DNA from 3 places in the Litoribrevibacter euphylliae genome. Region 2 is predicted to be linked to each of the others. Evidence: predicted binding sites of a transcription regulator. Region 2 holds the regulator's gene; each other region holds the start of a gene.

Region 1 (7,346 bases), 750 kb from region 2:
GTCAAAAGGCCAATATTCTTCAGTAACGGAATGGTGCTAGAAATTTCGTTGCTCATATCCTTGCCAAGAAGCACACTCGGATCAAAGTCGATGTCCTGTTCCTTGGTAAGATCGGTAGATGCCGATTTTTTAGCGTTCGTCTGTTCCTGAAGTACAACGGTGATGATGTCACCTATACGGTGAGCACGACGGTCATTGAACAACCCCAAATTGTATCGTGATTGATACAAAGAGCCGTCCTGACGCTCTGGCGGTACTAATGCCGTTGGTTGAATGGGCGCATATAAAGGGTCGTCTGGTTTGATGACTTCTTTGGTACACCCAGACAACACTAAAACACTGATCAAAGATAGCGTTGTTAAAATCTTGGTTTTCATTATCCGTCTCCCGAATAGTCTTGCTTCGAGCTTACCCTCAATTGATTCTTAAGCGACGTTGGTGTTACAAGCCGCTTAATTATTGGAATTCAACTAAAGTGTCTGGCTAATAAATCCAAGCATTTCATCCGCGGTTGAAATTACTTTGGAGTTCATTTCGTAGGCACGCTGAGTCGTGATCATATTCACTAACTCTTCCACTGTGTCTACGTTTGAGTTTTCAAGTGAGCCTTGCAAGATGCTGCCCAGACCATCAAGTCCTGGTTCACCCTCAATTGGGTCACCGCTGGAGTTGGTTTGAACAAACAAGTTATCACCAATGGCTTGCAGACCCGCCGGATTCACAAAACTAACCAGGGTAATATTGCCCACTTCCGTAGCTTCGGTTTCACCGCCTTGAGTAATACTTACGGTGCCATCACGACCAATTGAAATCGACGTCGTATCTTGTGGAACAACGATGTTTGGTTCAAGTTGGAAGCCCAATGGATTCACCACATTGCCATCGGCATCTTTGTGGAACTGGCCATTACGGGTATAGCCAATGTTGCCGTCCGGCAGCGTGATCTGGAAGAAGCCTCGACCATTAATGGCCATATCCAAAGGCTGATCAGTAATCTGTAGATTACCTTGTGTATGTTCTTTCTGTGTTCCAACCACTCTGACACCCGTACCCAGCTGTAAACCTGAAGGCAACTGAGAATCTTGAGCCGATTGTGCGCCAGGTTGCTTTTGTACCTGATACATCAAATCGTGGAATACTGCGCGATCGCGCTTAAAGCCAACGGTTGCAACGTTAGCCAAGTTATTCGAAATGGTTGTTAGCTGAGTATCTTGAGCACTCAAACCGGTTTTACTTACCCATAATGCGCCGTGCATAGTTCTAACCTCCAGCACTTCATTAGTGGTTTATGTAAGAGACGTTTCCTTGCCTGTTGTTGGCAGTGCCTTGCCTCTAAAGCGCCACTAATAAGTCAAAAACTAAGTGTTACTATTGAATTTGCAATAAGCTTGCCACCTTCTCAGCGTTCTCTTCAGTGGTCTTCATCATTTTGACTTGAAGCTCATACTGACGCTGATGTGACATCATTTCTGTCATTGCATTAATGGTGTTAACGTTACTGGACTCTAGGAAGCCAGACGTTACTTGCACGGTTGGGTCTTGTTCAAATACCACCCCAGGCTGATCTTTAACACGGAACAAACCATCCGTGCCTTTATCCAACGTTTCGATTTCCGGATTCACCAACTTCAAGCGACCAAGCTCTACAACATCTGCAGCTTGCCCTTCAGCAGGAATCAGAGAAATAGTGCCATCGTTGGCTACATTAATTTGACTTGCTGGTGGAATAAAGATAGGACCATCTTCACCCATTACAGATAAACCTTGCGGGGTTAAAAGCTGCCCATTCACATCCTGCACGAAATTACCGGCACGAGTTAGCGCCTCATTGCCTTCAGGATCTTGAACAACAAAGAATCCACGATCAGGAATCGCAATATCCAGATCACGCCCGGTTTCCATCATGGCGCCTGGCTTGAAGTTACTCGCAGGTCGCTCCGTCATCGCATAAGCACGAGTCGGATGATAATCACCCCAAACTGGCTGACTGCGTGCTTGCGCAAAGTCTTCTCTAAAACCCGTGGTATTAGCATTCGCTAGATTGTTCGCATGAGAGCGCTGAGCAAACATATTCTGCTTCGCGCCTGACATCGAGATATAAAGTGCTTTATCCATAATGGTCTCCAGCCATATAGCTTTACCATTCACACCCCATCTCGATAAAAGATGTCGTTCAGTCCCGCTACAGGTCGCCGCACTATTCCCTGTGCGACTTGCGGCTGGAGGTTGGTCTTCCTCCCTGAACTGGTACTTAGAAGAGGGAAGATTCCCTCTTCATCCATCACTTACCTTTAGATATTCAAGATGGTCTGTGAAATGGTATTTTCAGTTTCGATTGTCTTGGCATTTGCCTGATAATTACGTTGTGCAATGATCAGGCCAACCAACTCATCCGACAGGTCCACATTAGAGTTTTCAAGGGCTGCAGACTGAATTTGACCTAAAGCAGCCGTCCCCGGAAGGTTAATCACTGCCTCCCCTGCGGCAGCTGATCCCCGCCACATGGTATCGCCGATCGGAACCAAGCCTTGCTCGTTCGTGAAGTTAGCCATGGCGATATAAGCGAAAGTACGGGTCTCACCGTTGGTATAACGCCCAACGACCTGACCATCCGTACCTACATCCAAACCAACCAAGGTACCGGTTGAGAAACCATCTTGCGCTAAGCCATTAATCGCAAACTGGGAAGCATGTTGCGTAGACCCAGTAATATCGATTACAAAGTTAGAACTGGTCGGAGGAACAGTGGGTTCGACACCACTTGCCGGACCATCTGAACCATTAGGATTACCGTCAGCATCACGTGGTTGCCAATCATCCACCAGCAAAGGCGTAGAAGGGTTGGTTGATTGAATCTCACCCGAGGTATCAAACACAATTTGCTGAGAAAGCGGTAAATTCATACTGTTGGTTAATGACTCAGGCTGTGTGGAGTCATAGGCAGGATTCTGATCACCAATATGATAACCATCAATTAACGCATACATTGTCCAAGTATTTTCATTAGAGGCCGTCAGAGTTGGCGGCTCTTTCACAAAATACTGGGTCATAATATGCGGGTTACCCAAGGAATCATAAATCGTCACAGACGTCGTATGATTATAACTTTCCGAATCTGTTGGGCTGAATGGACGAATAACAGAAGAATCATCCGTTGGCGTAGCTCCAAACACCACATCGTTAGGCGCAGTAGCAGAATCGTTATTAACCAGATACAAACCGGCATCCAAGGTAATATCAACATAACCACCTGTAGTGACCGTGGTACCAGCACCTGCAGCCACCGTTCCCTGGTTTACGCCATTCGCAATACCAGAGACGTTAAAGGCTCCCGCAGTACTGTCCAATTGAACGTCAAAACCAAGGTCATTTACCACAGTCAAAGTGTTTGTGGCCGCATCAAAACTGGCAGAAAAGTTAGACAAACTTGAAATCTCTGCCGCAATTGCAGAGCCCGTGTTTGCGCCTGTTGCTGTTGAAGCCAACAAGTTTCCATTCAACACCACACCAGTGGCGGCAAGAATACCGGCATCAATTTGCACCGTCGTAGTTGCTGATGCGGTTGCACCCTCTACATTAGAAATCGCAGTTGCGATGGCATTGGCAGAATCATTCGCAGTCCAACTCACATCGGATATCACTTGGTTCGGAGTGAAAGCCGCATTTACAATTTGAACCGTACTTGCAGTAGTAGTTGCAGAGTAACCATTTGTTGCACCCACCTGAGGAACACTAACACCCGTACCATCAGACGTCGCCGGAAGCCCGCCTGTTACATACTCTTGTCTGGAGTCTAAATTAAACTCAGTTTCCACATCTGTCGTACGGTTCGGCGCCATATCCGCATCGTCTACCTGGATATCACCCAACGGCCTAGCAGGGTTAGGTTGCGGCTGAAGCTGCAGCTCATCTGGAACACCAAAGCCCTGAACACGCTCACCCGTGTTAGTCACAATGTAGCCTTCACGGTCCAAACCAAACATACCTGAACGTGTATAGAATTGCTCACCTAGCGTATTCTGAACAACGAAAAAGCCTTCTCCGTTGATCGCCAAGTCTAAGTTATTCTCGGTGAATGTGATTTCACCCTGATTAAACTGCTGAGAGATTTGGTTAATATTCACCCCTTGACCAGAGGCACCACTGCTACTGACATTTGCCGCATACAGATCACCAAACTCCACCCGAGACTGCTTAAAGCCAACGGTACCCGCATTCGCAATATTATGACCCGTGACATCCAGGTCCGTTTGGGCACCTTTCAAGCCCGTTAAGCCAACTCCAAAAGACATAGCGTTATCCTCTCTAGCTCCACTTATCGGAGATACCGACAAGCCATAAAATTGTTTCTATCGATCAAAAACTTGTTCTTCAGCTGGTGAACAGCGTCATTCCATTCTTTGAAAAACCAATCTCTTTGAACAAACAGTATTCTTTCAATACCATTTAAACTTATTCAGCAATCTCTCTTACTTCAGAAAGCGGTATCTGACCAATACCCGCCACATTCAGCATGGTACTGCCATCACCCAAGGTCACACTGTTCACACGTGCCGAACCATACACCACAAAACTTTCGGCTTTTTCATCCACAACGCCTGTAGCAGTGAACTTATATTTGCCAGGCGGCAAAGCATTTCCTTCCGCATCTTTACCGTCCCAAAGTACATTGTTTTCACCCGGTAAAGCCTCTGTCATCGGAATTTGGGCAACCAACGCACCATCATCACTGGTAATGTTGAACATAACATTAGAGGCCCCCTCTTCAACTTCAACCATCGCTGGAATACTGCCCTCTCCAGACCAGTACACTTCGTTATTTGGTACAACTACTTGACGCCCTACCAAGGCCGACGCTTGCAATGCTTGGCTAGACTTATAGTCGCTTAACAGTGAGTCCACGCTGTTATTCAGGTTATCAATGCCTTCTACCGAACTAAACTGCGCCAGCTCTGCAATAAAGTCACCGTTATCCTGCGGATCTAATGGGTTTTGGTTATTTAACTGAGCGACCAAAAGCTCAAGGAAGGCATCCTGACCCAGCTCGTTTTCAGGCGTTGAAGTATTTTCTTGAGTTCTGTACGAGGACAGCGCATCTGCTTGGGTTGTAGAACTAATACCAGTCATTTTAATTCACCTTTTTTGTTACTCGGAGCCCATGAACAACACGTCATACACTGTCTTTCAAAATCTGTGCTGCACGGTTCCAGGCGGTTTAACTTACTGACCCAACGTCAGAACTTGTTGCATCATTGTTTTAGCCGTATTCATGATGTCGACATTCGTTTGATAGGAGCGAGATGCAGAAATCATATTGGCCATTTCTTCCACGACATTCACATTCGGGTAGTACACATACCCCTGTTCATCTGCCATTGGATGGTCCGGGTTGTAACGTGCATCTAAAGGCGCATCACTTTCAACAACACCGAGCACCTGTACTCCGTTACCAATGTCTTCATTCACCGAAACATCGTTATGCTTATATCCCATTTCATCTTTATGCAGCTGAGAAAACACCACGTGGCGAGCGCGATAAGTGTCATCGATGCTACTACTTACAGCTTCCGCATTGGCAATGTTACTGGCAGTAGTGTTAAGTCGCAGCGACTGAGCCATCATGCCGGTGCCGGCAATATCAAATACATTTCCGAGAGACATAAACTACTCCTTATTCGCCTTTAATCGCGCCAGTAAGGCCTTTGAATTTGCTGTTTAAGAAATTGAAGGTCGCCTGATAGCGCATCGCATTTTGCATGTACTCAGTATGTTCAACCTGCGTTTCTACCGTATTACCATCAATAGCGGGTTGATGAGGGTTTCTGAACTTCAAGCCTTCATCTGGGCTCAGCAAACCATCAATATGCTGGTCGTCTGTTTTATCGAGCTTTACAGAAGACATCTTGTCTGCCTCCTGATTCAATATGGCGCGAAAATCGATATCTCTGGCCTTATATCCCGGGGTATCTGCGTTGGCCAAGTTGTTCGCGATGATCTCTGCACGATCTACACGAACTCCCAATGCCGATGGATGAATGCCTAATGCGTTATCGAATGTGATTGCCATGCTGCCGCCCTCAAACTGCAAATCTTAAACTTTCCAATTAACAAACAATTTGCGTGCCAAAATAAAAAACACAATAAATTCAATGATTTAAATTAATTCAGAGAAATTTAACACGGCAAAAGAGGCAAAGCGGCAAGATGTGGCTGCTTAGTGCGAGTTGCGAGTTGCGAGTTGCGAGTTGCGAGTTGCGAGTTGCGAGTTGCGAGTTGCGAGTTGCGAGTTGCGAGTTGCGAGTTGCGAGTTGCGAGTTGCGAGTTGCGAGTTGCGAGTTGCGAGGCAAGTTAGCTGCACAGAAGATCTGTGCAACTACATATTATCTGTTATTACTTCTTAGCTCGGTAGATCAGCCCCGGTCGGCATTGGATCATTTCGTAAATATCATTCAACCCAGTCAGAGACTCGGTCGCACCAATCACCAAATAGCCGTTAGGATTAAGCTGCTTAGAGAGTCTTGTGAGAATGTCTTGTTTCTGTTCCGCCGAAAAGTAAATCAATACATTACGACAAAAGATGATATCGAACTTACCTAAACTGGCGTAAGACCCCAGTAAATTCTGGGAACGAAATTCAACTCGGGATTTAATATCCCTATTCACAGACCAGGAACCGTCCGGGTTTTCAGAGAAATAACGCTTTTGAAGATCAGCATCCAACCCGCGAGCCAAGGCCAGCTTTTCATAGCTTGCGCGTTTGGCCTGATCAAGAATTTCAGAAGATAAGTCTGTTGCAAGAATTTGTGCCTGATTAACCCGTTTTCCAGGGTTACTCCGGTTATATTCTTCCACCATCATACTCATGGAATAGGGTTCTTGCCCTGAAGAACACGCCGAGGACCAAATACGAATCGAGCTTTTCTTCTGAGATACCAGTTCCGGAAAAATAATTTCCTTAAGAATACGGTATGGATGCTTATCACGAAACCATAACGTTTCATTGGTCGTCATCGCATCAATGACACGCTCCTTTAAACGACCATTAAATTTCACTTTAGAAAGTAGGTCTTTTAAATCATGAAGATCAGACTCTTGCATGATTTTCCTTAAACGACTGGCTACCAAATACTGCTTGTTGTCGCCTAAAACAATGCCGGACTCATTTTCTAAAAACTGCCTGAACTGATCAAAGTCGTTCTTTTCAAAACGTATTGAGCCAGATATTGACATCCATTACCTCGAGAAGACAGAAAGAAAGAGAGAGATTACTCCCCCCCTTTGTACACAGGATCGTAAACGCCTTTAAGAACATTTACGGCTTTAGAGGCCAGATTGTCTGGACTGAA
Region 2 (7,346 bases):
CCCGCCCCACCAACGGACGATTCAGCCCCAGATCTGATTCTCATAAATTCAGTATCAACACATTACGATGAGACGGGCCAACAACAGTATCAACTGACCGCAACTAAAATTGATCATTTCCAAGAAAGCCATATTGCTCTCCTAGAAAAGCCTTACTTGATCAACCAAGCAGAAGATGCTCAATGGCAGGCGAATGCTTTATCAGGTCGCGCTGATTTAAATTCAGACACCCTATTCCTTAAAGACCAAGTCAAAATTGACAAGGTCACTGCAACACAAACTGTTTCACTGCGAACTTCCGAGCTTACAATAGACACCCAAAAGAATACAGCTGAAAATGACGTCTTAACCGTTATTCATTCCGGACCGAGTTTTATCGAAAGTCGTGGATTTTTTACTGACTTCAATACCAGTGAAACCCTATTGAAATCGAATGTAAGAGGAACGCATGACGTTCAAAAGTAAATTACTCACACCACTGTTTCTATTAACTCTATTCAGTGCCAGCACAGCTATAGCACTGCCTGAAGACAGGAACCAACCGATTGAGCTGGAAGCCAATCAAGCCAAACTCAATAATGAAACTGGTATTGCGGAATACACGGGCAATGTCATCATTACCCAGGGCACAGCAAAACTAAAGGCGGATCGAGTCATTCTGTATTCCGTTAACAATGAAGTGACCCGTATGAAAGCCTTTGGTGAGCCTGCCAAGTACCAACAAATTCTTAAGCTCGGTGAACAGCCTACCCATATTGAAGGCAAGACACTGGATCTTAAGGTCGCCGAAGAAATTGCTGAAGTCACCGGAAATGGCGTTGTCTATAAAGACAAAGATCGACTCTCAGCAGAGAAAATTATCTACTCTTTAAAAACGGGCGAGCTTAATGCGAAGAAAAACCAAAATGGATCACAAGATACAACTGATAGACCTATAAAAATGATCTTCTATCCCCCTAAGAAAGAAGAGACTCCGCAACAGGAATCGAACAAGTAAGAGCATAGAGCTTTTCTGTAGCCTACCAATTAATATCGAGATAGATACATGAGTTGTCTAAAAGCCGCGCACCTCGCTAAAAGCTATAATAAACGCAAAATCATTAAAGACGTTTCTCTGTCGGTAAGCAGTGGCGAGGTCGTAGGGTTACTAGGGCCTAATGGCGCAGGTAAAACCACCTGTTTCTATATGATTGTGGGCTTGGTACAAGCGGATCAAGGAAAGGTCACCATAGATGATAAAGACATCACGCATTACCCAATGCATGGTCGAGCACAAGTCGGCTTAGGGTATCTACCTCAAGAAGCGTCCATCTTTAGAAAGCTCACCGTTGCTGAAAACATTTACGGTATTTTAGAGCTTAGAAAAGACCTGACCGAAGAACAGAAAAAAGAGAAGCTTGAGTATCTTCTGCAAGAATTCCACATCACTCACATACGCGATTCATTAGGGATGAGTTTATCCGGTGGTGAACGCAGACGTGCAGAAATCGCACGAGCATTAGCCACGGATCCTAAGTTTATTCTATTAGATGAACCTTTTGCCGGAGTCGACCCAATATCGGTGAACGATATTCAGGGCATTATCAATCATTTGAAAGGGTTGGGCATTGGCGTACTGATTACAGACCACAATGTTCGAGAGACGTTGGGAATCTGTGACAAAGCGTACATTGTTGGTGAAGGTCATATCATTGCCGAAGGACAAAGTGATGACGTCCTGAATAATCAAAAAGTAAAAGACATCTATCTCGGAGAGAACTTCAACATTTAATTCAGGCCATACTGTTTTGAGTTTTCCAGATACACAAATCAACACTTTTGAACTTATTTTGGTTTATACTTGATTGCCAATGGCAAATAATTTGCTTGTGCGGTTTTCACAACATCATTTCTTCAGATTACAACCGCACACGCTGAGTGAAAGCATAAGGATACGTTGTAATTTATGAAGACATCGCTTCAGCTCAAGATGGGGCAGTCATTAACCATGACACCTCAGTTGCAACAGGCCATTCGACTGTTACAACTTTCAACCCTGGATTTACAACAAGAAATTCAGCAAGCCTTGGAAAATAATCCAATGCTAGAAGTGGAAGAGGATTTTGAACAAGCCTCACAACCTTCCATTGAAGATCAAATGGCAGAAAAGCCGCTTGATTCCGATCCAGGCGAAACACCATCAAACTCAGAAGATACCGATTTTCTCGCGGGCGATCATAGCGACAGCGGCGACGATTTCAGTCGTGATGATTTTCAAACATCATCGCAAGAAGCCACTGAAACTGACAGTGAGTGGAACAACGACATCCCTGAAGACCTCACCATAGATACCGGTTGGGATGACATTTATCAACACACTCCAACTCAAGCTTCAGCGCCGTCAGACGATGATGACTATGATTTTGAATCCCGTAATACCGTCACCGAAACACTTCAAGATCACTTAAGCTGGCAATTGAATTTAACGCCAATGAGCGACACGGATCGTATCATTGCAGAAAATATTCTCGACGGCATTGATGATGATGGTTACCTGCAAACATCGGTTGAAGACATTTGTATCAGCGCCAACTCAGAACTCGACCTCTCTGAAGATGACGAGAATCGCGTCGACATTGAGGAAGTTGAAGCGGTTCTGCATTTGATTCAACGTTTTGATCCAGTCGGTTCTGGCGCGCGAAATTTACAGGAGTGTCTTCAGGTTCAGCTTAATCAGATGCCACCTGAAACACCGTTTTTATCAGAAGCAAAAATCGTCGTATTGCGCCATTTAGAGCTGCTTGGCAACAAAGACTTTGCCGGCATTATGCGCAAAGGACGCATCAAAGAAGATGTACTAAAAGAAATCATCAGCCTGATTCAAACACTGCATCCTCGTCCTGGCGAACAGATCAATCAACAGACGCCCGACTATGTGGTGCCTGACGTAGTTGTTCAGAAAACCAATGGCCGTTGGCGTGTCGATTTAAATCCGGAAATCACACCTAAGATTCGCATCAATCCAAGTTATGCCTCGTTGATTCGACGTGCGGATTCCAGTGCTGACAATACCTTCCTGAAGGATCACATGCAGGAAGCAAAATGGTTTCTGAAGAGTCTTCAAAGTCGGAATGAAACGCTGCTAAAAGTCGCCACTAAAATTATGGAGCACCAACGCGGCTTCCTGGATTATGGCGATGAAGCCATGAAACCTCTGGTTCTGCACGACATTGCTGAAGCCGTTGAAATGCACGAATCAACCATTTCCCGTGTCACTACGCAGAAATACATACACACGCCTCGTGGCATCTTCGAGTTGAAATACTTCTTTTCGAGCCACGTCAGCACCTCTTCTGGTGGCGAATGCTCTTCGACCGCAATCCGCGCCATTATCAAGAAACTTGTCGCCGCAGAGAATCCTAAAAAGCCGCTCAGTGATAACAAAATTGCCACTTTACTGGGTGAGCAAGGGATTAAAGTTGCAAGACGAACCATCGCCAAGTATCGGGAGGCGATGAACATCCCACCTTCGAATGAACGTAAGCGCTTGGTTTAAAGGAATTTTTAATCTGAGGTAGCTAATTGATACAGGTCATTGTATTCATTGCATGCTAGGACTATATTAAAGATGAAGGAGGCACAGACCTCCTCCAGCTTCACCTTATAAGCTGGATTCTTTTGGACCACAGCATACTAAATTAAGGAGTCCTATATGCAAGTAAACATCAGTGGCCACCACCTCGATATTACTACCAACATTCGCGATTATGTTACTTCCAAATTGGATCGACTTGAGCGACACTATGACCAAATAACAAATGTTCAAGTTACACTGAGTATTGAAAAACAAAGACAACTGGCAGAAGCCAAGTTACATGTAACCGGTGGTGAAGTGTTTGCTAATGCAGAGCATGATGATCTTTATGCTGCAATTGACGCACTAACAGATAAATTAGATCGTCAATTAATTAAACACAAAGAAAAATCTTTGGCTCGTTAACCCCAGTAAACAAATCAACCCATATAACATGTAGCTGCGACATGAGAAAAATTAACGAGCAGCCTTAATGGATTTATCAAGCATACTATCCAAACAGCGCACCTTATGGTGCGCTTCCTGTCAGAGTAAAAAACGCACCATCGAAGAAATCTCCCAGATCCTCGCTGAACACATTTCAGGGCCTTCCGCACACGAAATTTTTGATGCGCTCATCGAACGCGAACGTCTCGGCAGTACTGGCCTGGGGGATGGTATTGGTATTCCTCACTGTCGCTTACCTTCCTGCGAGAAACCAATCGGTGTATTACTGATGCTGGAAACGCCTATCGACTTTGATTCGTTGGACAAACAAAAAGTCGATATTATTTTCGCACTGGTGGTACCACAAGAAGCCAATGATGATCATTTAGATATTCTGGCAACCATCGCAGGAAAGTTTAGTCATGCTGATTTCAGGGACTCTTTGCGAGCGACCCAATCAGACGATGAACTTTTTTACGTAATAACCAGCTAAACTTAATAGCCATAATTTGAAGGAACCGAGGAGTCACCAATGAAATTAATCTTTGTCAGTGGCCGTTCTGGTTCCGGAAAAAGCTCTGCGTTACACGCCTTAGAAGACTGTGGTTTCTATTGCATCGACAATCTTCCTGAACCCCTTCTGCTTAATTTACTTGATGCTATTTCCAACTCCAGTGCTTATGAAAACACAGCCATCAGTGTCGATATCAGAAACTTCGACGGCAGTCATGAACAGTTAAACAAAACATTTGAAGCGCTAAAGAAAAAGACGATCGAATATCAGGTAATCTTCTTGGACAGCGATGAAGATATTATCGTTAAGCGCTACAACGCATCACGAAGAAAACACCCCTTAAGCTCAGACTCGTGCTCCCTGAGAGAAGCCATTCAATTAGAGCGAAAAATTCTCGGTCCTCTACTGAACAATGCGGACCTGGTCGTCGATACATCGACCATGTCTGTTCATGAACTTCGTAGTTTAATGCGTAATCGTGTCGCCACCCATAAAACCAATGAAGTATCGTTGCTGATTCAATCTTTTGGATTCAAGTACGGCGTGCCCAGCGACAGCGATTTAATGTTCGATGTTCGATGCCTACCAAACCCCTACTGGGAACCAACGCTCAGAAACTTTACCGGCAGAGATCAAGAAGTCGTGGACTTTCTTAGTGCCCAACAAACTACAAAAGACATGTTAGATGACATTACACGTTTCATTGAAACCTGGACACCTCATTATCAAAAATCCGGGCGTGCCTACATAACGGTTTCAATAGGCTGTACCGGTGGTTGCCATAGATCTGTCTATATTGCAGAACAACTTAAACAGCACTTCTCTGCTAAGTATTCTGAAGTTCATCTAAAACACACCCAACTCTAACCCCTTGATCCTTCATATAAAAAGAAACAAAATAATTTCCATCTATTAGCAAAAATGAATTATTATTTTGCTCTATCGTCTTTCACGAATCTCGATAAGGATGTCCCCCCCAATGCAGCAAATAGAAGTCACCCTGATTAATAAACTCGGTCTTCACGCTCGCGCTGCAGCTAAATTGGTTAATACAGCCACCAGTTTTTCATCCAACATCACCATCAATAAAGACAGTCAGTCAGCGAATGGCAAAAGTATTATGGCCGTTATGATGCTAGCGGCATCATGCGGAACCCAACTTACCATTTCCGCCGAAGGCCAAGATGAGGAAAACGCGCTCAAAGCAATTGAGCAACTTATCTCTGATCGCTTCGATGAACCTGAGTAGTAGATTTTTAACAAAATCAACACTCTGAGTGTGTATAATTACCCACTATTATCGGTGCTAATCTCTTATTTAACAGATACAGTACTTAATCACGAATTCTAGGTATAAATATGGCAAGTGCTTTGAGCAGTGCAAATAGCTCATCTCGCATGAGAGCATTAAACCGGGCGTTAGAGTCCGGGGCATTGTCGCAAGTAAGCAGAATGCTTAACCATACCTTATCCAGTGCTGAACTCGGTCATCTTCTTGAGTCCTCACCTCCTCATACCCGAAAAGTTCTTTGGGAATTGCTGGAAAAGAAAAAGCAAAGCACCATTCTTCCGTTCTTAGGTGACGAACTGGTTGCAGATGTACTTCGGGAAATGAGTGCCGAAGAAGTTGCTGATGTCACCACAGACGAAGACATTGACATCGATGACGTTGTCGACATCCTGCAAGTATTACCAGAACGCGTTACACAAGACGTTCTGAATGTGATGGACGATCAAAACCGCCTGCGCGTAGAAGCCATCCTTTCGTATCCAGAGGATACGGCTGGCGGTCTGATGAACACAGACACCATCACCATCCGTCCGGACATTTCATTGGACGTGGTACTTCGTTACCTTCGACGCCATGAAAGCATTCCCGCAACTACCGATACTCTCATCGTGGTGAACCGAAAAGATGAATTAATTGGCCTATTACCCATTTCAAAGCTTTTGGTGACAGATCCGTCGATTACCGTGCGAGAAATCATGGAAACCGATTTTCCGCGAATCACAGCGGATACTCCGGACGATCAGGTCGCTCAACTGTTCGAGCGAGAAGACTTAGTGTCAGCACCTGTTGTCGATAAAAACGGTCACCTGCTAGGACGTATCACCATTGATGACGTAGTTGACGTTATTCGTGAAGACGCGGATCACTCATTAATGAGTATGGCCGGTCTGGATGAAGAGGATGACATCTTTGCGCCTGTAATGAAAACCAGTCGACGCAGAGCAATTTGGCTAGGCATCAATCTTCTAACCGCATTCATCGCTTCAGCCGTGATTGGCATCTTTGAAGATACGCTCGATAAAGTAGTGGCTCTGGCCATTTTGATGCCTATCGTTGCCAGTATGGGCGGCATCGCAGGTAGCCAAACCCTCACCCTTGTGATTCGTGGTATTGCAACCGGGCATATTCGAAAGAACAACTTAAAGTGGTTACTCAGCCGTGAAGTCATGGTAGGACTACTTAATGGGCTCCTTTGGGGAGGCGCTGTTGCTGTAGCCGCAGCCCTCTGGTTCTCCGACCCCAAAATAGGCCTAATCATTGGCACAGCCCTGATTATCAACTTAGTAGTAGCCGTCTTTTCAGGCAGTATGCTGCCATCCTTGTTAAAATCTATAAATATCGACCCTGCATTAGCCGGAAGCGTACTACTTACCACCATCACTGATGTGGTTGGTTATTTCGTATTCTTAGGGTTAGCTACCGCTTTTTATAGCTTCGCCTAATGCACGCCCAAACATATTCTTAAGGTAATCTATTCTATGGCTCGAAAAAGACCTAATGAAACCGAAGAGTTCGAAGACGACATTGAGTTAATCAGCAAG
Region 3 (7,346 bases), 120 kb from region 2:
TCAAGGCACCTTTTATTGGTATGACTATGAAACCTTTGGTGCCGATGCTCGGGTGGATCGTATTTCTCAATTTGCGGGGATTCGTACCGATGCCGATTTAAACATCATCGGTGAACCGGATATGTTCTACTGTCGTCAGGCGGAAGACTATCTGCCTGATCCGATTGCTTGTCTTGTTACAGGCATTACGCCGCAGCAGGCTAATCGTGAAGGGCTGTCGGAAGTGGAGTTTGCACGACGAGTTCATGATCGTTTCAGTGAACCGGGCACTTGCGTCTTAGGCTATAACTCGATTCGTTTTGATGATGAGTTTACCCGTAACCTGTTCTACCGAAATTTTATCGACCCTTATGCTCGCGAATACAAGAACGGTAACAGCCGTTGGGATTTGATCGATGTGGTGCGTTTAACCCATGCGTTGCGTCCTGAAGGCATAGAGTGGCCTAAGAAAGAAGACGGAACCACCAGTTTTCGACTGGAAGAGTTAACTGTAGCGAACGGTATTGTGCACGAAAACGCGCACGATGCGTTATCAGACGTCTACGCCACCATCGCGATGGCCAAGTTAATTAAAGACAGGGTGCCTAAATTATTCGATTACGCATTCTCACTCAGAAGTAAGCAGACGGTCTTTGATGCTCTGGCGGTGGGGTCGAATAAGCCTGTGCTGCATATCTCCTCCATGTTTGGTGCAGAGCGTGGTTGTATGGCGTTGGTGCTGCCATTGTGTGCCGATCAGACTAATGCCAATGCAATTCACTCTATTGATTTGTCGTTTGACCCTGATCAGCTGGAAGGCTTGTCGGTGGAAGAGATTCAACGCCGCGTGTTTACCTCGCAACAAGAGTTAGGTGAAACACCACGTATTCCGTTTAAAACCATCCATGCCAATAAATCGCCAATGGTGGTGGCAGCGAAGATGATGACAAGTGAGCTTGCAGAGAAATGGGGGCATGATTTGAATCTCTGTCGACAGCATTGGAAAAAGTGGCAGTCCAAAACGCATTTACTACCAATCATTCAGCAAGCCTTTGCTTTTGAAGGCAGTGAAGAAACTGATGTGGATCGTATGATCTACAGTGGTTTCTTTCCCCGTCGTGATAAAGAGGCTATGGATTACATTGGACGCTCTGATATTGAACAGCTCGACCCTACGTCGTTTAGCTTTCAGGATGTCCGTTGCCCAGAGTTACTGTTTCGGTGCAGAGCGCGAAGCTTCCCTGATGCCTTATCAGATGAAGAGCGCATGAAATGGGAGCAGCATAAATACCGAGCCTTGATGGAAGAAGGTTATGGTGCACCGCGTTGCTTAGCTAATTACCCAGAGCTTCTTAATAAGGCACATGTAGAGTTCCAAGATAGAGCGGATGCGCAGTTTTTGCTCGAAGAGTTGATGCTCTATGCGCAATCCATCGCGCCTTTTGATGCGTTCTAACCAAAGTGGGGTGACGGTGTAGTTTTTGGTGCACGCTATCGTGCACCAAATTGTTGTTTGAGATTAGGAATAGTGCATCTTTTTTGTGGAACGAATCGAAAATAAGAAAATTATATCTCTAACTAATTGAAATTATTGATGAATTCTTTGGGTGGTACTTGCCTTGCTATTTCCGGGTATCCGATTTCTAATTTTAGCAAGGACCTCTGCCATGAGTACTTCTGATAAATTCAACCTCTTTTCCTTTAGTGGGAAGATGAAAATCCTCCACATGAGTTGGATTGCCTTCTTCCTTACTTTCTATGTGTGGTTTAACCACGCGCCATTAGGTGGTGTGATCTCTGAATCGTTGGGACTAACCACAGCTCAGTTTAAGACATTACTGATTCTTAACGTGGCTTTGACCATTCCTGCTCGTGTCATCATTGGTATGCTGACGGACAAATACGGTCCTCGTATCGTTTACTCTTCTATCTTGTTCCTAGGCAGTATTCCTTGCTTCATGTTTGCTTTGGCGGACACCTTCGAACAAGCGGCCATTGCGCGTTTCCTTCTTGGTTTCGTGGGTGCTGGTTTTGTAGTTGGTATTCGTATGGTGTCTGAGTGGTTCCCTGCAAAACAACTGGGTACTGCGGAAGGTATCTACGGCGGTTGGGGTAACTTCGGTTCGGCAGCCGGTGCGATGAGTCTACCGGCGATTGCTTTGTTGTTTGGTGGTGAAGACGGTTGGAGATATGCAATTGGTATCACGGGTCTGCTTTCTTTAGTCTTCAGCTTCATCTGGTACAAGAACGTTACCGATACACCAAAAGGTTCTACCTATTTCAAGCCTAAGAACAACGGTGGTATGGAAGTGACCTCGAAAGGTGACTTTGTATTGCTATTAATTATGAAGATTCCTATGTATGCAGCCTTGGCGTTGTTGACTTGGAAGTTGTCACCAAATGGCGTTTCAATGCTTTCTGAATTGGCCGCTAACCTGATCTACGTTGGTTTGGCAGTACTTTATGTTTATGACAGCTATAAAGCCTACAGCATTAATAAAAACATCTTTAAAGAAGAAGTACCTGAGATTCATCGTTATGAGTTCAAACAAGTGGCGGTATTGAACATCCTGTACTTTGCAACCTTTGGTTCTGAGCTGGCAGTGATTTCTATGTTGCCATTGTTCTTTGCTGAAACCTTCGAGTTATCTATGGTTCAGGCTGGTTTGGTGGCGTCTGCTTATGCCTTTATGAACCTAATGTCTCGTCCTGGTGGTGGTTTGATTTCAGATAAATTCGGTCGTAAGAAAACACTGCTTATCTTAACGGCTGGTTTGGCGGTTGGTTATCTAACCATGGCGATGATTGATTCAAGCTGGCCGTTAGTTGTTGCGATTATTGCAGCGATGGCGTGTTCATTCTTTGTGCAAGCGGGTGAAGGGGCAGTATTCGCAGCCGTACCTTTGATCAAGCGTCGTTTGACAGGTCAGATTGCTGGTATGACAGGTGCTTACGGTAACGTCGGTGCAGTGTTCTATCTAACAGTTCTTTCGATGGTGAGTTATCAAACCTTCTTCTTGGTGATCGCGGCGACGGCGGTACTTGGTTTTGTAACCTTGTTCTTGATGAAAGAGCCTAAAGGTGAGATCGCGGAAATTGATGAGCATGGTCAGGTACAAATGATCAGCGTGAGCTAAGTCTTACAGTGTATTGCTCTGGGAAGGCCGGTTTTTGAACCGGCCTTTTTTGTGGGTGAGAGAAATTGGTGCGCTGAATTAAGTAAACCTAAAGTTTGCATGGGTATTCTGGTTTGGTTCTTGCTAATTAATGGTAGTGAAAAATTAAAGCTTATATAAAACAATAAGTTACATCTTGGTGCTGCATGAATCTGGTGCGATAAAGGGAGTATTGATATCAGGTTGCTTTGTTGTGGTGCGAGGTGTGGTGAGGAGAGCGAAACATGCTTTTTGGTCGTAAAGACAGAAACCCCATTCGTATTGCCGATAAAAAGGTAGCCGAGTGGAAATACACAACGTGTGGTTATTGTTCCACCGGTTGTTCGATTCACGTTGGTTTGGATAAAGAAGGCAACGCCGTTGCAACTCAAGGGGTGGCTGACGCCGATGTGAACCGAGGCAAGTTGTGCATTAAGGGTATTTTCGAGCATGAATTGTTTGAAGCACCAGGCCGGGGCAATAAACCATTAATGCGTCAAAGACCCTATGAAGACGAGTTTCAAGAAACCGATTGGGATACCGCGCTTGATCACATGGGCTCTGAAATTCAGCGCATTCAAAGCACCTATGGTAAAGACAGTTTTGCCATTATCTCGACCGGTCAGCTGTTAACAGAAGAATTCTATACTTTGGGTAAATTGGCTCGCGGTTGTATCGGTTCCAACAACTACGATGGTAATACCACGCTGTGTATGGCGTCGGCAGTATCCGGTTATAAGCGTTCGTTTGGTTCCGATGGCCCACCAGGATGTTACGAAGACTTTGAACATACCGAGTGTTTGATTGCCTGGGGCTCGAACCTGCCAGAGCAGCATCCGATTATTTATTGGCGTTTAAAAGAAGCACTGGAAAAGCGCAAATTTCCGCTGATCGTAGTTGACCCGCGTGTGACCATGTTGGCTCAATTTGCCGATATGCACCTTCCGATTACACCGGGCACGGATTTGGTGCTGCTGAACAGTTTAATGCACGTGATTCTGGACGAAGGCCTGGAAGATCGCGACTACATCAATGCGCACACCAAGGGCATTGAAGAGGTTGAAGCCTGTGTGAAGGATTACGATCCGATTACGGCCTCTAAAATCTGTGGCATTGACGAAGATACCATTCGCAACGTGGCGCGCTTGTATGCGAATGCCGGTGCTGCAATGTCGATCTGGACCATGGGCATTAACCAAAGTACTCACGGCTCAGACGGTGTCGTAGGCATCAACAGCCTGAACCTGATCACGGGGAACATCGGTAAGCCGGGCGGTACGTCGTTGTCTATCACCGGTCAATGTAATGCCATGGGGACGCGTGAGTGGTCTTCGTGTTCCGGTCTGCCCGGTTATCGTGCGCTGGAAAAACCCGAGCATCGTAAAGAAATTGCCGATTTCTGGGGCATTGATGAAGAGTTCTTCCCGAAAAAACGCGGTCTAACCGAAACCGATATTTTCCCTGCCATCGAAACCGGACAAATCAAAGGCTTATGGTTGGTAGCGACTAACCCAATGACTTCGATGCCTAACACCGCACGTATTCGTAAGACGTTAGAGAAACTCGACTTCCTGGTGATTCAGGATGCCTACGCGGATGTGGAAACGACTCATTACGCGCACATGTACCTACCTGCGGCGGTATGGGCTGAAAAGGAAGGTTGTTTCACTAATACCGAACGCCGAGTCAATATTGTACGTCAGGTGACTAAGCCGAAAGGTGATTCAAAACCTGACTTCTGGATCTTCAAAGAATTGGCCAAACGTTTCCCGAACGGCCAGAAGATTCATTTCCCTGAGACACCTTCGGGAGCATTCGAAGAAATGAAGCAATTGTCCAAAGGCGATAAACGTACCTTGGATATTTCCGGCATGAGCCATGACTTGATTGAGAAATCGCGTGGTATTCAGTGGCCGTTCCGTGAAAATGAGCTGGAAGCATCTGGTGATACAGCCGGTTCAGGCGTAAAAGGGAACTCACGTCTTTATACCGACGGTGTTTTCCAAACGCCGGATGGCAAAGCGAACCTGATCCCGTTGCCTTTCATTAATAACAACGAAGTGCCGGACGACGAATACCCATTCTGGATGAACTCCGGGCGTGTGGTTGAACATTTCCACACTCGTACTCGTACCGGTAAGTTGGGTAACTTAAACAAGTTCAGCCCAACGCCTTACATGGAAATGAACCCGGATGCGGCGGCGGAATTGGGTATTCAGCACCAATCGTATGTGCGTATCGTCAGTCGACGTGGCGATGCGGTAGTGATGGTGCAAACCACTCAGCGTGTACCGCGCAACATGGTGTTTATTCCATTCCACTTCCACGATTGTGTTAACCGTGTGTCATTAGGTCTGTTAGACCCACACTCCCGTCAACCTGCCTTTAAACAATGCGCGGTGCGTATTGAGAAGGTCGATCAGCAATTAGCGGCTGAATTGAATGCAGAACGACGCGCGTTTTAAGAGGAGTGACAGAATATGTTGATGAATGCTTGGTATAAAGTTCGCGATCGTCTTGATCAGATCGGAACCGATAACTCTGATTTGGACGACACTGCGCGTCCGATTTTCCAACCTCGCCCTGGCGAGCAAGAGTATGCAAAATTGAAAGACCCTGCGGTTCAGGATGTGAACCGTTATGGTGAAAAGATTAACTTGCTGGACATCACCCACAGTACTGGTGGCGAAGGCAACTCCATGTTTATTAACGGCAACCCGGAAGTGGGGTGTAACCCGAATCGTAATAAACAACACGGTTTCCACTTTACGGCGGATAACTGTATCGGCTGTCATGCCTGTGAAGCGGCGTGTAGTGAGAAAAATGATAACCCGGCGCACATTGCCTTCCGTTCGGTGGGTTATGTGGAAGGGGGCTCGTACCCGGACTTCAAACGCCTCAACATCTCAATGGCGTGTAACCACTGTGATAATCCAGTGTGTTTGAAAGGCTGCCCAACTAAAGCTTACACCAAGCATTCAGAATACGGTGCGGTGTTGCAGGACCCGGAAACCTGCTTCGGTTGTGGTTATTGTACTTGGGTGTGCCCGTATAATGCGCCGCAGTTAGACCCGATCAAAGGTCGCGTTTCCAAATGTAATATGTGTGTGGATCGCCTCGAAGTCGGTCTGAAACCTGCGTGTGTTTCCGCTTGTTTGGGGAATGCTCTGAATTTTGGTGTGATCGAAAATACGCCAGAAAATCGTGAGCAGATCAAAACCCAGATTCCTGGTTTCCCTGATCCATCGATCACTCAGCCAAACATTCGTTTCCAGCAAACCCGTTCTATGCCGAACGAAATGGGTCGTACCGACTCTATGCCGATTAAATACCGTAAAGAAGACGATGGTTCGTTCCGTTCTGTGGTGGATGAGAAAGCCGGTAAGGATCGTTTCTGGAACTTGGGTCGTTTGAGTTCTCGTGAGAATCCGTTGGTGATCTTCACGCTAACGACACAAGCAATTCTTGGTGCATTCTTGATGTTGTTCCTAGGTTCCATGTTAGGTGTGGATGCCATCGAAGCGGTTGAGCAAAGCGCGGTTTACTTCCCATTGTTGTTCAGCATGGTTGGTTTGCAGGTGTTGGTACTTGTATTGTCGACCTTGCATCTTGGTAAACCACTGCGTTTCTATCGAGGCTTTAACAACTTGCAAACCTCGCCGTTGAGTCGGGAAGCCTTAGGCATTGCCATGTTCCTGGCGGGCTTATCAGGTTTTACCTTCTTCAAGCTGGTCAATGTGTGGTTGGAGCTTGGCGTGGTTGATTTGATTGCTAATGGCTTTGGTGTCTTTGCCATTGTGACTGGCCTGATCGGTTTGTACTTCATGCACTGCATTTATCGTATTGAAGCGCGTCCGTTCTGGAATCACTGGCAGGTACTGACGTCGTTCTTCGGCACCATGTTCAGCTTAGGTGCGGTATTGTTGGGTGCGTTCGTGATCCCGGCGATGCTGATTGCCGGTGAGTCGGTAGCGACCATGTTGCCAATGTTGGCGGCCTTCTCTGCTATTGGTTTGATTGCTGAAGGTATTGGTTTGGTAGCGCATGCGAAGTACTTGAACACCGAAAGTGGTGAAGGTGCGGCAGCGCATTACATCCAGTGGACGACCTTTGGTAAAACCTATCTTCTACGAAATCTATTGATTGGCGCCGGTGCACTGATCATGGCTGGTATTGCTATTTTTGGTGGTGATAACGCAATGTCAGTCACTG

The links. Region 2 encodes sigma-54, which starts transcription at its own class of promoters, with help from an activator protein. Its sites were predicted from a motif close to TGGCACNNNNNTTGCTNT; they were not measured.
Region 1: a site for sigma-54 is predicted at 6,109-6,126, ahead of flgB (flagellar basal body rod protein FlgB). Genes of this name have one in related genera too.
Region 3: a site for sigma-54 is predicted at 1,588-1,605, ahead of ACFOEK_RS07085 (NarK family nitrate/nitrite MFS transporter). Genes of this name have one in related genera too.

The regions. Positions count from the first base shown of each region.
Region 1 is NZ_JBHRSZ010000002.1:312,042-319,387, forward strand. It holds gene flgH (flagellar basal body L-ring protein FlgH) at 1-377, opposite strand, end outside; gene flgG (flagellar basal-body rod protein FlgG) at 471-1,256, opposite strand; gene flgF (flagellar basal-body rod protein FlgF) at 1,369-2,115, opposite strand; gene ACFOEK_RS03145 (flagellar hook protein FlgE) at 2,292-4,292, opposite strand; gene ACFOEK_RS03150 (flagellar hook assembly protein FlgD) at 4,453-5,127, opposite strand; gene flgC (flagellar basal body rod protein FlgC) at 5,221-5,661, opposite strand; gene flgB (flagellar basal body rod protein FlgB) at 5,672-6,067, opposite strand; gene ACFOEK_RS03165 (CheR family methyltransferase) at 6,391-7,230, opposite strand; gene ACFOEK_RS03170 (chemotaxis protein CheV) at 7,266-7,346, opposite strand, start outside.
Region 2 is NZ_JBHRSZ010000002.1:1,065,257-1,072,602, forward strand. It holds gene lptC (LPS export ABC transporter periplasmic protein LptC) at 1-465, shown strand, start outside; gene lptA (lipopolysaccharide transport periplasmic protein LptA) at 449-997, shown strand; gene lptB (LPS export ABC transporter ATP-binding protein) at 1,046-1,771, shown strand; gene ACFOEK_RS06495 (RNA polymerase factor sigma-54) at 1,946-3,535, shown strand; gene hpf (ribosome hibernation-promoting factor, HPF/YfiA family) at 3,692-3,979, shown strand; gene ptsN (PTS IIA-like nitrogen regulatory protein PtsN) at 4,047-4,493, shown strand; gene rapZ (RNase adapter RapZ) at 4,533-5,381, shown strand; gene ACFOEK_RS06515 (HPr family phosphocarrier protein) at 5,494-5,763, shown strand; gene mgtE (magnesium transporter) at 5,874-7,247, shown strand; gene yjgA (ribosome biogenesis factor YjgA) at 7,284-7,346, shown strand, end outside.
Region 3 is NZ_JBHRSZ010000002.1:1,185,310-1,192,655, reverse strand. It holds gene sbcB (exodeoxyribonuclease I) at 1-1,435, shown strand, start outside; gene ACFOEK_RS07085 (NarK family nitrate/nitrite MFS transporter) at 1,647-3,116, shown strand; gene ACFOEK_RS07080 (molybdopterin oxidoreductase family protein) at 3,380-5,599, shown strand; gene ACFOEK_RS07075 (DmsC/YnfH family molybdoenzyme membrane anchor subunit) at 5,615-7,346, shown strand, end outside.